2 regions of the Lysinibacillus sp. FSL L8-0312 genome follow, and region 1 is predicted to be linked to the other one. Evidence: a T-box and tRNA genes for the amino acid it is inferred to sense, from the RefSeq annotation. Region 1 holds a T-box; the other holds one or more tRNA genes.
What was found. The T-box of region 1 lies ahead of trpS (tryptophan--tRNA ligase). A T-box ahead of a tRNA ligase gene usually reads a tRNA of that ligase, here a tRNA-Trp.
Positions count from the first base shown of each region.

Region 2: it has a tRNA-Trp gene. The T-box ahead of trpS (tryptophan--tRNA ligase) is inferred to sense a tRNA for this amino acid. The anticodon was not compared.

Region 1 covers NZ_JBBOOV010000001.1:3,981,492-3,990,366, forward strand. The annotation lists gene MHI22_RS19900 (Crp/Fnr family transcriptional regulator) at 1-630, opposite strand, end outside; gene MHI22_RS19905 (ATP-dependent Clp protease ATP-binding subunit) at 901-3,027, shown strand; gene MHI22_RS19910 (YjzD family protein) at 3,077-3,271, opposite strand; gene MHI22_RS19915 (beta-ketoacyl-ACP synthase III) at 3,849-4,787, shown strand; gene fabF (beta-ketoacyl-ACP synthase II) at 4,818-6,059, shown strand; gene MHI22_RS19925 (hypothetical protein) at 6,165-6,386, shown strand; gene trpS (tryptophan--tRNA ligase) at 6,388-7,377, opposite strand; T-box leader at 7,494-7,716, opposite strand; gene spxA (transcriptional regulator SpxA) at 8,207-8,602, shown strand.
Region 2 covers NZ_JBBOOV010000001.1:2,453,061-2,461,935, reverse strand. The annotation lists rRNA gene MHI22_RS12515 (23S ribosomal RNA) at 1-239, shown strand, start outside; rRNA gene rrf (5S ribosomal RNA) at 352-467, shown strand; tRNA gene MHI22_RS12505 (tRNA-Asn) at 484-560, shown strand; tRNA gene MHI22_RS12500 (tRNA-Ser) at 566-657, shown strand; tRNA gene MHI22_RS12495 (tRNA-Glu) at 682-756, shown strand; tRNA gene MHI22_RS12490 (tRNA-Val) at 772-847, shown strand; tRNA gene MHI22_RS12485 (tRNA-Met) at 874-948, shown strand; tRNA gene MHI22_RS12480 (tRNA-Asp) at 952-1,027, shown strand; tRNA gene MHI22_RS12475 (tRNA-Phe) at 1,044-1,116, shown strand; tRNA gene MHI22_RS12470 (tRNA-Thr) at 1,129-1,204, shown strand; tRNA gene MHI22_RS12465 (tRNA-Tyr) at 1,214-1,297, shown strand; tRNA gene MHI22_RS12460 (tRNA-Trp) at 1,311-1,384, shown strand; tRNA gene MHI22_RS12455 (tRNA-His) at 1,397-1,472, shown strand; tRNA gene MHI22_RS12450 (tRNA-His) at 1,508-1,583, shown strand; tRNA gene MHI22_RS12445 (tRNA-Gln) at 1,601-1,675, shown strand; tRNA gene MHI22_RS12440 (tRNA-Gly) at 1,680-1,754, shown strand; tRNA gene MHI22_RS12435 (tRNA-Cys) at 1,763-1,836, shown strand; tRNA gene MHI22_RS12430 (tRNA-Leu) at 1,883-1,963, shown strand; gene MHI22_RS12425 (GNAT family N-acetyltransferase) at 2,153-2,695, shown strand; gene MHI22_RS12420 (phosphotransferase family protein) at 2,710-3,513, shown strand; gene MHI22_RS12415 (ABC transporter permease) at 3,663-4,694, shown strand; gene MHI22_RS12410 (ABC transporter ATP-binding protein) at 4,697-5,386, shown strand; gene MHI22_RS12405 (S-layer homology domain-containing protein) at 5,486-6,571, shown strand; gene MHI22_RS12400 (arylamine N-acetyltransferase family protein) at 6,613-7,359, opposite strand; gene nagB (glucosamine-6-phosphate deaminase) at 7,546-8,259, shown strand; gene MHI22_RS12390 (LD-carboxypeptidase) at 8,610-8,875, shown strand, end outside.

The DNA.
Region 1 (8,875 bases):
AAATTGTAAATCATGAATTGTAATAAAGCCTTTATCAAAGGTGATAATGTCGTGTTTTTTTAAATCATTCAACATACGATTAATCATTTCACGACTTGTTGCACACAAATTCGCAATTTCTGTATTTGTTAGCTGGAAATCAATAAAAATTGAGCCATTTTCTAAAGGTTTACCATACGTATTGGAAAGCCGAATGAGCGTTGAAAATAAAGCACCTTTTTTACCATTTAACACTAAATCACGCAAACGACTTTGATGCTTTAAGTTTTCTGTTTGCAACCACTTTATATATTCCACCATCACAGTAGGCTGATCTTCTAGTAAATGCTCCAATGATTTCCGACTTAACACATACATCGTAGAAGGCTCTAAAACCTTTGCAGTCATGGAATTATAGATTAGGTTACAAAACAATGACCCCTCTCCAATTATACTGTCAGGACCACAAATACGAATAGTTAATTCCTTGCCAGTTTCGGTTTCTTGGCTTATCGAAATCACACCAGATTGGATGTAATAAATTTCTTTTGCCCGTTCACCCTCTAGGAAAATTTTATTTCCTTTATTCACTTTGATAAAAACACCATGCTTTTGAAATAGATCTTTAATTTTTTCAAACATATTATCCATTAAAACCATATCTCCAACACATCGCTTTCTTTTTGTAATAAACGGCAATTATTACAAAAGGATAGTGGATTTTTCGATACTAAAACATAGAAACATACCATTATTATAACGTAAATTTCCAAAATCCGTGAAAAAATTTTAGTGCGATTTCTTTGCGAAGCAATGTCGATTGATGTAAAATAAAGTTAGTCAAAAAAGGTCAAACTTTTTTAAAAGAACAAGAATGGGTATAACAATAATAAGAAACATGATGGTAAAGGAGTGCTAGCTATGCAATTTCAACAAACAGATAACAAAAAACCACTAGAGCAATTTGGACGAAATTTGATTGAAGAAGTTAAAAACGGCAAAATGGACCCTGTTATCGGGCGTGATGAGGAAATTCGAAATGTCATTCGTATTTTAACACGCAAAACGAAAAATAATCCTGTATTAATTGGTGAACCAGGAGTTGGTAAAACAGCGATTGTTGAGGGTTTAGCACAGCGTATTGTGAAAGGCGATGTGCCAGAGGGCTTGAAAGAATGTGTGTTATATGAGCTAGATATGAGTGCTTTAATCGCAGGGGCAAGCTATCGTGGCCAATTTGAAGAGCGCTTAAAAGGTGTGTTAAAAGAGGTGAAAGATTCAGAAGGACAAATCATTTTATTTATTGATGAAATTCATACCATCGTCGGCGCAGGCAAAACAGACGGTGCTATGGATGCAGGGAATATGCTCAAGCCAATGCTTGCACGCGGTGAACTACATTGTATTGGTGCTACAACACTAGATGAGTATCGTATGTACATTGAAAAAGATCCTGCTTTAGAGCGACGATTCCAGCAAGTTCTTGTACGTGAGCCTTCGATTGAGGATACGGTTTCCATTTTACGGGGCTTAAAAGAACGCTTTGAATTACATCATGCAGTACGAATTCATGACAGAGCAATTGTTGCGGCAGCAGAACTGTCCAACCGATATATTACAGAGCGATTTTTACCTGATAAGGCAATTGATTTAATTGATGAGGCTTGTGCGATGATTCGTACAGAAATTGATTCGATGCCACAGGAATTAGATGCAGTGACACGTCGCATTATGCAGCTTGAGATTGAAGAACAGGCATTACGTAAGGAAAAGGACGAGGCAAGTAAAAAACGTCTAGAGCAATTGCGTGAGGAATTAACAAAATTAAAAGAATCCTCAGAGGGCATGCGCCAACAATGGGAAGCAGAAAAAGAAATGTTACACGATATTCAGAAAAAACGGGAAACATTAGATAAATACCGTCGTGATTTAGATGAAGCAGAAAGTAAATATGATTTAAATAAAGCTGCCGAATTACGCCATGGCAAAATCCCAACATTAGAAAAGGAAATTCAGGAACTCGAAAAACAGTTAGAAAACGGGGCAGAATCCCGCATTTTACGTGAAGAAGTAACGGCAGATGAAATTGCTGCGATCGTTTCCCGCTGGACAGGAATTCCTGTAACAAAATTAGTAGAAGGAGAACGTGAAAAACTTCTACGATTAAAGGATACATTACATGAAAGGGTAGTCGGTCAAGATACAGCAGTTCAATTAGTAACAGAAGCTGTATGGCGTGCACGTGCAGGTATTAAAGATCCGCATCGTCCGATTGGTAGCTTTTTATTCTTAGGTCCAACAGGTGTTGGTAAAACTGAGCTTGCTAAGGCACTTGCTGCGCAGTTATTTGATGCAGAAGATCACTTTATTCGAATTGATATGAGTGAATACATGGAGAAACATAGTGTGTCTCGTCTCGTTGGTGCTCCTCCAGGCTATGTAGGTTATGAGGAGGGCGGACAATTAACAGAAGCTGTACGCCGAAATCCATATTCCGTGGTCCTCCTAGATGAAATTGAAAAAGCGCATCCAGACGTGGCGAATATTTTATTACAAATTTTAGATGATGGCCGCATTACAGATAGTCAGGGACGTATGGTGAATTTTACAAATACAGTGGTCATTCTAACATCCAATATTGGCTCTAGTTATTTAATGGAGGCAAAAGAAGGCGATAATGCTGTTGAAGACTTAGTGATGACGGCCTTACGCCAACATTTTAAACCAGAGTTATTAAACCGTATGGATGACATTATCTTTTTCCATGCTTTATCTACAAAGCATTTTACTGCGATTGCTTGGAAGTACGTGGAGCAACTGATTAAACGTGTGGCAGAACAGGAAATTACTTTATCTGTCGAGCAAGAGGTTATTGATTGGGTAGTACAGCAAGGAGCGGATGCTCAGTTTGGAGCGAGACCATTAAAACGCTTTGTACAACGACATATCGAAACAGCAGTAGCTAGAGAACTGCTTCGTGGTGAGGTTTTACTAGGAGAAACTTTGCATGTGAAAATGCGTGATGGTCAATGTGTTGTGGAAAAATAACAGAAAAAACCTGTTCGGCAATATGCTGAACAGGTTTTTTCTAGATAAATTAATGATGGTCTGCAGCTTCTGGTGTAGGATCGTTTGGAATGATTGCTCCAATAATAAAGATTAGAATGGAGAATACAACGGAAACGATTGCCCCTGTTTTAAAATCGAATGGTACACCAAGTACAGAGCTGACTACGTAGTTTAACATAGAAACTAGTAGGAATGACCATATGAACGTTACGATATATTGCATTAATTTCACCTCAACCGAACTTTTTTCATTATAAGGTTTTACTCATATTCATTATCATATCATAACATAAATCGAAAAAAAAAGAACCTTTTATGTGAAACATGGCGAATTTGTCACAACAAATACAAGGATCTGGATTTTATATTCAACGGCCTATCGTAGCATTTGATTTGCAGAAGGTATGCTGATGTTTAATGATAGGAAGTTAGTGTGTGCTTTGTAATGAAGAGGAGTCAGGGAATTAGTCTCGATTAGGGTTTTTGTTCGTAACGAGTGCAGAAGTGCTCTAATTATAGTAGGAACTTGGCTCAGAGCTAGTAGATAGTGCTCCTAAGTAAGACACTCCGTTCATAAAAAGGTGGACAGTACTATGACGTAGAAGTTCACCCGCTCAAAAACGACGATAATGCCAAAACTCTCACCTAACCTAATAAAGAGTCAGCCCTCACCAAAAATAAAATCTCCGCCACGTCCAAAACACATTAATTTTAAATCACCTTGCTTCCTTCCTTTCGTATGCGTTATAATTATGACCAGTTACTAATAATTGATAGTAAGAAAGCTGAGGGGTTGCTATATGAACGCTGGTATTATAGGAATTGGCAAATATGTTCCTGAGAAGGTCGTTACAAATTTTGATTTGGAAAAAATAATGGATACTTCAGATGAATGGATTCGAACTCGAACAGGCATTGAAGAACGTCATTTTGCGGCAGAGGATCAGGAAACTTCAGATTTAGCAGTAGCAGCTGCTAAAGAAGCTATTGCAAAAGCGGGTATTACGCCAGAGGAAATTGGTTTAATACTTGTAGCAACTGTCACACAGGATCAAACTTTTCCAAGTGTAGCATGTATGGTTCAAGAACAAATCGGAGCAGTGAATGCGGCGGCGATGGATCAAGCAGCGGCATGTGCAGGATTTATATATAGCTTAGTGACAGCGAAGCACTTTGTAGAGGCAAATACTTATAAATATGTCTTAGTAGTAGGTGTAGAAAAACTGTCGAAAGTCATCGATTGGAAGGATCGTAATACAGCTGTTTTATTCGGTGATGGTGCTAGTGCAGCTATTGTTGGGCCAGTATCTGAAGGCAGAGGTATTGTATCATTTGAACTTGGTGCTGATGGTACAGGCGGTAAAAACCTTTATTTAACACAGCAAGACACAATTACAATGAATGGTCGTGAAGTGTTTAAGTTTGCTGTACGTCAAATGGGTGAATCGGCTGTTAATGTGTTAGAGAAAGCAGGATTAACAAAAGAAGACGTAGATTTTTTAGTGCCGCATCAGGCAAATATACGAATTATGGAATCTGCTCGTGAGCGATTAGAGCTACCACCTGAAAAAATGTCAAAAACGATTCATAAATATGGAAATACTTCAGCAGCATCTATTGGTATTTCCTTGGTAGATGAGCTCGAAGCAGGTAAGATTAAAGAGGATGACTTATTAGTCCTCGTTGGTTTTGGTGGCGGCTTAACATGGGGTGCCGTAGCCATGAGATGGGGAAAATAAGAAGGAAAAATGCTTGAGGGGAGTAAGACAATGAGTAAACGACGAGTAGTAATTACAGGAATTGGCGCAGTTACACCACTAGGAAATAGCATCGAAGAAACATGGGCTAACATCAAGGCTGGTAAATCTGGCATTGGTGAGCTGACACGATTGAATAAAGAACTTTTTGCAGCAAAAATCGCAGCAGAAGTGAAGGATTTCGATATTGAAAAATATATTGATCGTAAAGAAGCACGTAAAATGGATCGTTTTACGCACTACGCGTTAGCCGCTTCCATTATGGCAATGGAAGATTCACAATTAACAATTGATGAAGAGTTAGCTCCACGTGCAGGTGTATGGATTGGCTCTGGTATCGGCGGTATGGAAACTTATGAACAACAATTTTTAACATTCCAAGAGCGTGGCGCAAGACGTGTCAGCCCATTCTTCATTCCAATGATGATTCCTGATATGGCTTCAGGGCAAGTATCTATTCACGTTGGTGCAAAAGGTATTAACTCATGTTCTGTAACGGCGTGTGCTTCGGGAACAAACTCCATTGGCGATGCCTTTAAAGTAATTGAACGTGGGGATGCAGATGTGATGATTTCAGGTGGTGCTGAATCACCAATCGTTACAATGGCTGTGGCAGGCTTCTGTGCAAATACAGCTTTATCATTAAATCCAGACCCACAAGCCGCATGCCGTCCATTTGATAAAAACCGCGATGGTTTTATTATCGGAGAAGGCGCTGGTATCGTTATTCTAGAAGAGTATGAACATGCAAAAGCTCGTGGCGCTAAAATCTATGCTGAAGTTTTAGGTTATGGTGCAACAGGTGATGCGCATCACATTACGGCTCCAGCTCCAGAGGGTGAGGGGGCAGCACGTGCAATGACGCAAGCATTGACAGATGGTGGAGTTGATCCATCACAAGTTGATTATATTAATGCACATGGTACTAGCACACCTTACAATGATTTATTTGAAACACAAGCTGTTAAAACTGCTTTTGGTGATCATGCGTATAAACTTGCTATGAGCTCCACAAAGTCTATGACGGGTCACTTATTAGGAGCAGCTGGTGGTGTGGAAGCGATTTTCACAGCATTAGCCTTAAAAGAAGGCATTTTACCTCCAACAATTAATTTAGTAGATCCAGATCCAGAATGTGATTTAGATTATGTTCCAAACGAAGCGAGAGAAGCAAACATTCAATATGCGATGAGTAATTCTCTTGGTTTTGGTGGTCACAATGCCAGTCTTTTATTCAAAAAATATGAAGCATAATATATAAACTTAAAAAACGTCAGCCAAATTTAAACGGCTGACGTCTTTTTTTATAGTTTTGTGAATAAATGATAAGTAAGAAGAAATAGAAAGGATGCCTCTACTGTGTTTCGTCTCTTTTTATTTTTAGTAAGCTATGGCTTAATGATCCTCTCTGTAGGGAATCTCATATTGTATTTAAATTATCGAACATTAGGTTATTCCTGGAAGGTTGTTTTCAAATTTATTTTTCAAACAACAGAATTTTATATGGCGGTAGGAGCCTGCATTATCATTTGTGCTGTTGTGCTTGATTTAGGCTTTGATCGCTCCACAGACAAGCCATAAATTAGCGACGTGTGCGGCCGAGACCCATTGCTTCTTCCATGCGTTTTAATGTAGCACTGGCAATCGCATTCGCCTTTTCAGCACCTTCATCTAAGATGACATCTAATTCAGAGGATTCTACTAAATGATAGAATTTTTCTTGAATTGGTGTTAGATGTTCGATAACAGCTGTTGCAACACCTTGCTTGAATCCACCATAACCAATTCCCTCATATTTTTTGACTAAATCTTCAATGGCTATACCAGAAATAGCCGATTCGATTGTCAATAAATTTGAGACACCTGGTTTATTTTCTACATCAAATGCAACAATACCATCAGAATCCGTAACCGCTGATTTAATTTTTTTCTCAATGTCCTTTGCCGTATCTAGCAAACGGATTGTCGCTTTCGTATTAGGGTCAGATTTACTCATTTTCTTTGTTGGCTCTTGTAAGGATTTAATACGAGCGCCTGCTTTTGGTAATTGAATTTCTGGAATTGTTAAAACGTCACCAAAGCGTTTATTAAAACGTTCTGCAAGGTCACGAGTTAGCTCGATATGCTGCTTCTGATCATCGCCGACAGGGACAATGTTTGTGTTGTAAAGTAGAATGTCTGCAGCCATTAACGGTGGATATGTTAAAAGAGCAGCAGAAACGCTTTCTTTACCATGTGATTTATCTTTAAATTGTGTCATACGTTCTAGCTCCCCGATAGACGCAACACATTGTAACATCCATCCTGCCTGAGCATGCGCTGGCACCTCTGATTGAATGAATAACGTAGATTTTTTAGGGTCGATGCCAGTAGCAATATAGGTAGCTGCCAGCTTACGAATGCTTTCACGTAATTCTTTAGGATCTTGGGCAACCGTGATCGCATGCTGATCAACGATACAATAAATAGCATTTCCTTCGTCTTGTAGTGCAGGGAATTGCTTGAATGCTCCTAAATAGTTCCCTAAAGTAACGATTCCTGTAGGCTGTACGCCTGAAAAAATAGTTGTCATTAAAAGTTCCTCCTCGAATTCAAATTCCGTGACGGTTGTCAGTGGCGTTTTGCTCACTTTTCCACCTCACGATAAAGACAAAAAAACATCATGCGTCCTCATTAGATTTTTTCTAATGAAGGGACGAATGATGTTTTGAATCCGCGGTACCACCCAGCTTGCCTAAAAGGCCACTCAGCTTCGTAACGTGAAGGGACGAGCTCTGCTAATAGCTTCTAATAGCGTTCACAAAGCTAACTCGGAAGTCCATTCCATATGCCTCCACGATCTGTTTGCAGCAACCACAGACTCTCTAAACGTGAAATGAACATATGTACTACTCTTCGTCAGCGTTTTTCTCAATTTAAATTATTCAAATTGATTTGATTGCAAAGAATTATATTATAAAGATTCCATTGTGTAAAGTCAGACTTTTGACGGTGGTTTTTTTCGAGAAAAAATTATATGCTTTTTTTGTTGTGTAATTTTGTTATAAATATAAAATTTTTTATTAAAATTGTGTTTAGGTGTACACGTCAAATTGACAATTTTCTCGTTTAATCTTTTTAAATGAGAACAACTAAGATACATGCTTGGATGTTTAAAATGCACTGAAAGTGGGAATGTTAGTAGTAGCACATAAGATAGAAGGAAATACGCTTTATTAAAAGCTGTATAAAGAGACAGAATAATTTGTGACGGCTTCAGTCTTTTTTTATTGGAACTATATTCAAATACAGCTGAGTACTGTATAATGGTACTGTGTATTTTACTTTACATTAATTCTAATTTAACACTTTGGTTCTGGTTTATAGATAATGATTACAAAATGAAAGGATGTGTCAGAATGATCGTAACCCTATTTACATCACCAAGTTGTACCTCTTGTCGTAAAGCGAAAGCTTGGTTAGAGGAGCACGAAATTCCATATACAGAACGTAATATATTTTCTGAGCCACTAAGTATTAGTGAAATTAAAAAAATTTTACGTATGACAGAAGACGGGACAGATGAAATTATTTCTACTCGTTCAAAAATATTTCAAAAATTAAATGTGGATGTTGAAAGTTTACCACTACAACGTTTATATGAATTAATTCAGGAGTATCCTGGGTTATTACGCCGACCAATTATTTTGGACGAAAAACGTCTACAAGTCGGCTATAATGAAGATGAAATTCGTCGCTTCCTACCTCGAAAAGTTCGAGCATATCAGCTTCAAGAAGCGCAACGAATGGTGAATTAAACCTACTCATTTTGAATAATATATATTGTAGATGTTACAAATGTGGAATGCATGTTGTGACATCTATTTTTTTATGTTTTACTTATGTAAAACCTTCTATATGAAGTATAATAATTGATAGGGAAAAGTCATATATTTCCGTAAAAGTATGTTAAACTTGATTTAAGTTAAATAGTTTACTACAATTTCAATAATTCAAATATCTTCTGTGAAACGGTGTATATCCTTTTCATTTTATGACAGAACAGCATACAATAGAGTTAGAGACAACTG
Region 2 (8,875 bases), 1.5 Mb from region 1:
GAGGACCGGGATGGACACACCGCTGGTGTACCAGTTGTCTTGCCAAAGGCATCGCTGGGTAGCTATGTGTGGACGGGATAAGTGCTGAAAGCATCTAAGCATGAAGCCCCCCTCAAGATGAGATTTCCCATTACGCAAGTAAGTAAGATCCCTCAAAGACGATGAGGTAGATAGGTTCGAGGTGGAAGTGTGGTGACACATGGAGCTGACGAATACTAATCGATCGAGGACTTAACCAAAACGTTTGAACCATTCAATGTACGTTTATCCAGTTTTGAAAGAATAAAAAATATTATAATATACTTGTAATTTTGATAAAATATGTTATAATAAGTATTGTCTTTCAAATAGTCTAGTGATGATGGCAAAGAGGTCACACCCGTTCCCATACCGAACACGGAAGTTAAGCTCTTTAGCGCCGATGGTAGTTGGGGGTTTCCCCCTGTGAGAGTAGGACGTCGCTAGGCTATATACTAAAATTATTCCGAAGTAGCTCAGTTGGTAGTAGCACCTGACTGTTAATCAGGTTGTCGCAGGTTCGAGTCCTGCCTTCGGAGCCATTCTTGGAGAGTTGTCCGAGTGGCCGAAGGAGCACGATTGGAAATCGTGTAGGCGGTTAACACTGTCTCAAGGGTTCAAATCCCTTACTCTCCGCCAGCACTTTGATTTATTCCAAAAGTTGGCCCCTTGGTCAAGTGGTTAAGACACCGCCCTTTCACGGCGGTAACACGGGTTCGAATCCCGTAGGGGTCACCATTTAAATACCCAGATGGAGGATTAGCTCAGCTGGGAGAGCATCTGCCTTACAAGCAGAGGGTCGGCGGTTCGAGCCCGTCATCCTCCACCATTATTTTTACAATAGTATATGATTATCGCGGGGTGGAGCAGTGGTAGCTCGTCGGGCTCATAACCCGAAGGTCGTTGGTTCAAATCCGGCCCCCGCAACCAAATGGTCCCGTGGTGTAGCGGTTAACATGCCTGCCTGTCACGCAGGAGATCGCCGGTTCGATCCCGGTCGGGACCGCCATTTATTTTAATAACAAGGGTCAGTAGCTCAGTTGGTAGAGCATTAGATTGAAGCTCTAAGTGTCGGCGGTTCGATTCCGTCCTGACCCATCATGTTTTTTTGCCGGTGTAGCTCAGTTGGTAGAGCAACTGACTTGTAATCAGTAGGTCGTGGGTTCGACTCCTATCGCCGGCACCATGTATTCCCGGAGGGGTAGCGAAGTGGCTAAACGCGGCGGACTGTAAATCCGCTCCTTAGGGTTCGGCGGTTCGAATCCGTCCCCCTCCACCAGTTTTATTATTATAGGGGCATAGTTCAACGGTAGAATAGAGGTCTCCAAAACCTTTGGTGTGGGTTCGATTCCTACTGCCCCTGCCAATTAATTTTATGGCGATTGTGGCGAAGTGGTTAACGCACCGGATTGTGGTTCCGGCATTCGTGGGTTCGATTCCCATCAGTCGCCCCATTTAAAGTAAAATTAATAAAAATTATAATATAATGGCGATTGTGGCGAAGTGGTTAACGCACCGGATTGTGGTTCCGGCACTCGTGGGTTCGATTCCCATCAGTCGCCCCATTTATATAATTATCTTTTGGGGTATAGCCAAGCGGTAAGGCAACGGATTTTGATTCCGTCATGCCCTGGTTCGAATCCAGGTACCCCAGCCATTTTGCGGAAGTAGTTCAGTGGTAGAACACCACCTTGCCAAGGTGGGGGTCGCGAGTTCGAACCTCGTCTTCCGCTCCAACTTCGATGGCGGCATAGCCAAGTGGTAAGGCACAGGTCTGCAACACCTTTATCACCGGTTCAAATCCGGTTGCCGCCTCCATATTTTAACTCTAATCGGTGTATCCGATTTTTTTTATCTCCATTATGCCGGTGTGGCGGAATTGGCAGACGCGCACGACTCAAAATCGTGTTCCTTTGGAGTGTCGGTTCGACCCCGACCACCGGTATCCTAGACAGTATGTTAAAACTGTCTATAGAAACGTTTCTTACTTAGTGTAAGAAGCGTTTTTTTATTTGTCATCAATAATAATATTGCATTCTAAACCTCGCGTGAATGATTAAAATTTTTTATGCCAAAAGAGGATATAAATACATACATATTGAATAAACAGTAAATACGAAGGTAGGTGTGGAACATGATTATAAGGGAAGCAAAATTGTCGGATGCTAAAGGCATAGCAAAAGTTCATGTAGATAGTTGGAAGAATACTTATAAAAATATTCTTCCTACCGAGTATTTAGAAAAATTGTCTTATGAGCAAAGAACAGAATTATGGGTAAGGAACATCTCTAAAGTTGATCATTATGTCTTTGTTGCAGAAAACAATAATGGGGAAATTATTGGATTTACTGATGGTGGTAAGAGAGCTGAAAATGAAATTGAAGGGTCTGGGGATTTAACATCCATCTACATTTTAGATCAATTTCAGGGTCAAGGAATAGGCAGTAAACTAGTCAATAAATTGTTTACTAAGTTGAAAGCATTAGGCTATGAAAAAATATTTGTTGAGGTTTTAGAGGATAATCAGTCGAAGCGTTTTTATAAGAGATTGGGTGCTAGATTAGAAAAAACGGAAAAGATTAATATAGGAAATCAAGACTTAGACTTATTAATTTATGTGTGGAGTAATATAGATCCTGTTCTTTATCAAACTAGAGGAAAAAGAAAGGCTGATTAAAATAAGTAGCATTGGTGGTGAAAATTTTGCATCCCATACAACGAAATGAAATACCTAAAGACATAATTGAGTATGTTGGAGGAGTTATCCATATTTATTTTCCAAGACAAGGACATACATCGGATGTAGGAATTCTTAATTCTAAAAGAGGAATATTCGTTTTAAAAAGAACAAAAGGAACACAATTTTGTTCCTGGTTAACGAAAGAAGCAACTGTCCTTAAACATTTATCAAAATCTACATTACCAGTTCCAACGTTGCATTATTTTATTGAACAACCATTAGAAAATCAGTCATGGGCTTTAATGGCATATTTAGAAGGCGACACCGTTAGAAGTGCACTAGAAAATGAGATTAAAGAGGAAAACAGACATGAAATAATATTTAACTTTGGGAAGATCCTTTCTGCCATTCATTCAACCCGATGTCCACAAGAGTTAGTAAAAGACACACCATGGATAGACGATATGTTGGGACAAGCTGAGTTTAATTTGAAAAATTTTAAAGTAGATGGCACTCCAAAATTATTAGATAAATTGAAAAGGAAAAAACCAAAAATCATTCAGCAAACATTTATACACGGTGATTTCACAATTGACAATGTTCTTGTACAGAATAGAAAAATTTCAGGAGTTATCGATTGGAGTGCTGGAGCATTAGGTGATCCACGATATGATGTTGCTCTGGCGGTACGCCCTAAACCACATGTATTTGAAACAGAACAAGACGAACAGATATTCTATGAAGGGTACGGCGTTAAGTTAATAGACCAAAATGAATACAATTACTTTAAAAATGGATTATATGAATTTTTTTAAATTAAAAATATTTTAAACCGTTCTATAGGATAAAAACTTCCTTTATAGATCGGTTTTTTATTTTCCCGGTCATTTTTAATGATTAGTTCATGCTCTGTTCATGTAAACATTTTAAGCTATGAGTAATCAAAGAAATGGAGGGGTTAGTAATGAACCTTGCGTGGAAAGAGATAAAGAAGAATAAAGTACGGTTTTTAATCTTGGGCTCCATTATCTTCCTAGTTAGTTTTTTAACGTTTATTATTTCGGGTTTGGCAAATGGTCTATCGCAGGATAATGCAGCTTTAATTAAAGATTTACCGAAAGGACAAATTTACATGGCTGAAGATGCAGAGGGGGCGTTTAATCTTTCGAGAATTGATAGCGACCTTCAACAGGAAGTCATGGGGAAAGAGAAAGAAGCAGTAGCTTTTTCGATTCAAATGGGCTTTTTAAATGATCAAGACGATAAACAGCAGAGTGTTGCCTTTGTTACATCTACCGAGTCCAGATTGTTTCAAAATGTGCATCAAGGGGAGGTACTGTTAGATAGCTCGTTACAGGATAAAGGAATCAAAGTCGGAGATACATTAAAGAATAATCAATACAATGGTGAGTTCATCGTTAAAGGCTTTGTGGAGCAAAAGAAATATAGCCACGCACCTGTCGCTTACATTAGTGAAGAGGCCTATCACGAGATGTATCGTGTAAAGGACAAACAGTTAATTTATGTACCAAATAGCGAGCCAAAAGAGTTTAAAGGGCTACAAGCATACAACAATAAAGAATTTCTCAATACAATTCCCAGCTATAGTGCGGAACAGCTATCTTTAAATATGATTATATGGTTCTTAGTTGTCATTAGTGGCATGTTATTCGCCATTTTCTTCTATATGATGAATGTGCAAAAAATTGGTTTGTATGGCATCTTAAAAGCAATTGGTTTAAAAACAAGTAAGTTGTTTAAAATGATCTGGACACAGATGGCTATTATTACAATGATCTCACTTGTCATATCCATTAGCCTTAGCCAGTTATTTCATGTTGTTGCACCTAAGGGAATGCCCTTCACCTTAGCAATTGGCACTACAACACAGTTATCCATAGTGTTTCTTATCATTGGCTTTATCGGAGCTACATTGTCGGGTCTACAAATTAAAAAAATTGAACCGTTACAAGCCATACAACAAGGGGAGGGATAATCATGACATTGTTTACAATTGATGAAGTGCGAAAAACGTTTAAAAATGGTGAAGTGGAGGAGGAAATTTTAAAAGGTATCAATCTTTCGTTAAAAGAGGGGGAGATTACTGCATTGGTAGGTGCGTCTGGTTCAGGGAAAAGTACACTGTTAACGATAGCTGCGGGACTACAGCCAGCAACAGATGGGCAAGTGTTTTTCGAAGAACAAAATCTTACAACGATGAGCACTGAGCAGGTACGGAAATTACGTGCAAGTAAATTTGGCTTTGTCTTTCAGTTTGCGCATCTCGTACCATTTCTGACAGTGGAGGAGCAGCTGCTGTTAATGCTAGATGTTGCTGAGTCTCGGTTAAAGAAGTACGAACAGCAGCATGAAGTGAATCATCTACTACAATTAATTGGAATGGCTCATCGTAAAACGGCTTATCCTTCCTCCTTATCAGGTGGAGAAAAGCAGCGTGTAGCAATCGCACGTGCCATCATTCATCAACCAAAAGTATTGTTTGCTGATGAACCAACAGCTAGTTTAGACTCCCAGCGTTCTAAAGAAATTATGCTGTTGCTAAGAGAATTAACGAAAACATTAAAGATTACAACATTAATGGTGACACATGATGAAGAAATGCTCGCCTATGCTGATCGTATTATTAAAATGAGCGATGGGCTTGTGTTACCAAATGCTATGTACTAATTGGAAATACCACAATCATATCTTTTATGGTTGTGGTATTTTCATATGAAGAGTAAAAATTGACTTAGATGGGTAAAGAATCGAAGGAGGAGGGATAATGTGAAGAACCTATTGAAAATTATATGTTTAATCCTGATAACTGTTTGTCTATTACCTAAGGAAGTACGGGCAGCAAGCTTTAAAGATTTAACTGATGAGACATTATCAACAGAAATTGATTATTTAGTAGAGCAGGATATTGTGAGGGGTTATTCAAATACTCTGTTCAAGCCGAACGAAAAAGTTACGAAAGCACAGGTTGCTGTGATGTTAACTCGTGCTCTAGGATTAAATACAATCAATATAAAAAATCCTAATTTTCAGGATGTAACGACTGCACATAAGTATTATAAAGAAATTGCTGCGGTACAAAATGCGGGCATTTTTAATGCAGTCGATAAATTCCATCCAGATGCAATGATTACAAGAGGACAAATGGCTATTGTACTGCACAGAGCCTTTCAATTAAAGGGCTCAGATCCTTATTATTTTTCGGATGTAACGGAGCAGACACCAGGCTATAAAGAGATTTTAACATTGGCTCATAATCATTTAATAAGAGGTTATGAGGATGGAGCATTTAAACCAAATGAGCCTGTTACACGTGCTCACTTTTCAGCATTTTTGGCACGAGCGATGACTCTGACTAAGCCTGATTTGCTAAAAGATCCTGCTTTTGTTTATACGTATGCTCATTATTCTTTAAGTGATAATCAACGCTATACGTTAAACTATCAATATGACCATCATGACGGTAAAAATGATGTATGGACAGTCCAAAATGTAAGTACAGCACAAACATTTCCTAATGAACTGTTATATGGACATGACCGTATATATGGTCAAGCTATTGCTAGTGATGCTACCACACATTATGATTTGTATTTGGAACTACCACTTAGAATAGGTGTCATTTTACATGAGGATGACGAGGGAGTGACGTCTGGTGTACGAGTGACAGTTAAAACGACTAACGGTACTGTGCGAGCTGGTGAGGTTCAATATACAGGTGTCGTGATACTTGAGGAAAGATCCATCTATAGTGATGTGGTGAAAACTTATTATTTTGTAGATGGAATTGGTTTAGTGAAAGAGCTACACAATGACATTGTTGTGTTAGAGTTATTAAATCGTACAATGAAATAAATTGAAAGCAAGCCTCTTTTTGAAGTGGGCTTGCTTTGTTGTTAGTTTTGTAATGTAATATGAAAAAAACGCTGAAGAGCTTGCAGCCATTCTTTGTCATTGTGTGTAGTATAAATTGTTAAGGATGAACCTTCATAGATTCTAAATTCGTTGTTCATCATGGTATGACGTCCACGAGTAGTGCGAATCATAGCAATTTTATTTTTTTGCTGCGAGAGTCGAGGTGCAAATTTTGCCTCATTTGCATCATCATGAAAACTATAAAGCAAACGCCAATTTTGTTTTGTTTGTTCAAACAGCATCCAACCATTTGCTTCATCTCGTTCTATTTTATATAACTCTTGGCCTTCACGATGTTGATGTCCTGCAATCAATGGTACTGGCTTACAGGGTGCTAAAGCACCTACTCCTACATCTGAGATATAGGTCTGTCCACCCTCATTTATTAATAAAAGCTGGTGCATAGGAATCTCCTCTGTAGGTGTATCTTCTGCCACGTTACGCCAAAACTGCGCATATCGATTCGTAACAGAGAATCCAAGTTCCCGCAAGAGCCAGCTAAATAAGATATTGAGTTCAAAGCAATTGCCACCACGTCGTTCAACCATTATTTTTTGATATAAATCAGGGATAGCGAAGGAGATACCACGGTTCAAGGCAACATCTAAATTTTCATAGGGAATGGTCAATAGATGTTTCGTTTGTAGTTGTCCAAGTAGTTGTATAGTTGGCTCTAAAGATCCTTGAAATTGAATATGCTGTAAATAGTGATGAATCTGAGAATTCATAAAATCGCCTCACTTCCTTATTAATAACATAACCGAAATAGTCTAAGATTACACGCATAAACTGAAGGAGGAAATGATAGAAAAATAGCTAAATAACTAGTAAGATTAATATATTAGCTACTATAAAGTGGAATATTTTACATATTAGTTAATAATATTGAGGGTAAGGTAGGTATCGTAATTACTATGAAGTGGATAGAAGTAAATACATATGAGGAAATGAGCGAAGTTGCAGCTCATATTTTCTCCAAGCAAATACAAGAGAAACCTAATAGTATTTTAGGGTTAGCAACGGGTGGATCACCTGTTGGTATGTATAAGAAATTAGTGGCAAGACATCAGGCAGGTCATCTATCTTTTAAGGATGTTCAAACTTTTAACTTGGATGAGTATGTAGGTCTTGAGCAAACAAGCCCAGCAAGCTATTGGACTTTCATGCATAAGAATTTATTTAATTTTGTAGATATACAAGAAGAAAATATACATTTGCCAAATGGCAAGGCAGCCGACTTAGCTACCGAATGTCTTGCATATGATAGACGTATTGAGGAAGCAGGAGGCATTGATCTACAGCTGCTTGGAATCGGTGTGAATGGTCACATAGGTTTTAACGAACCCGGCACTTCGTTTGATTCTATGACTAATATAGTTAAGTTAACAGAGTCCACAAGAACAGAAAACGCTATTTACTTTGATGACCCTTCTGAAGTGCCCACACATGCGATTACGATGGGCATTCAATCCATTATGAAGGCAAAGGAAATCGTCCTTATTGCCTTTGGAGAGAAGAAGTTGGATGCAATGGAAAAATTGAAGAGTGGTCATGTGACGGAAGATTTCCCAGCAAGTCAATTATTAAACCATCCTAATGTTACGATTATTTATGGTGGAACAAACTAACAAGAATAAGCAAGGACTTCTTATAGTGGAAGTCTTTGCTTATTTGTTTTTCCGGTAGGATAATTTTCATCGAAAAAAATAAATATTCACCTTGTCCGCACCAAACAGTATGACACTGTTATTCCAGCAAAAAAGCAACGATAGAAGCAAAAATACCAGCAATCGTTGCTGTCTATTTCCAATGAATAAAGTTTGTGCTAGATAGTGTGTCTGGAAGGTAAGCTCTATGGCGAGATTATCATAAAGCGATAACTTCTAATATTATGGTTTATTTTAGGCATGAAGCATCGCAATAATCAATGCTCCCATAGTATGGCTATGCTAAAATAAGGAAAAGAGGAGTGATTGCGTTGAAAAGTACAGTACCATATCTACAAAAAGGTGATTTAGTTGGTGTTATTGCCCTTTCAAGTCTTGTAGAGCCTGAAAAGCTAGGAGATGCATTAGCTTTTTTGGACGAATTGGGGCTTCGCTATATTGTAGGTGATACGATTCATGCTAAACATGATTATTTAGCTGGAGATGACGAGACCAGGTTAGCTGATCTGCATGAAATGGTGAAAAACCCTGAAGTGAAAGCGATCTTTTGTGCCAAGGGAGGCTATGGCTCTGCACG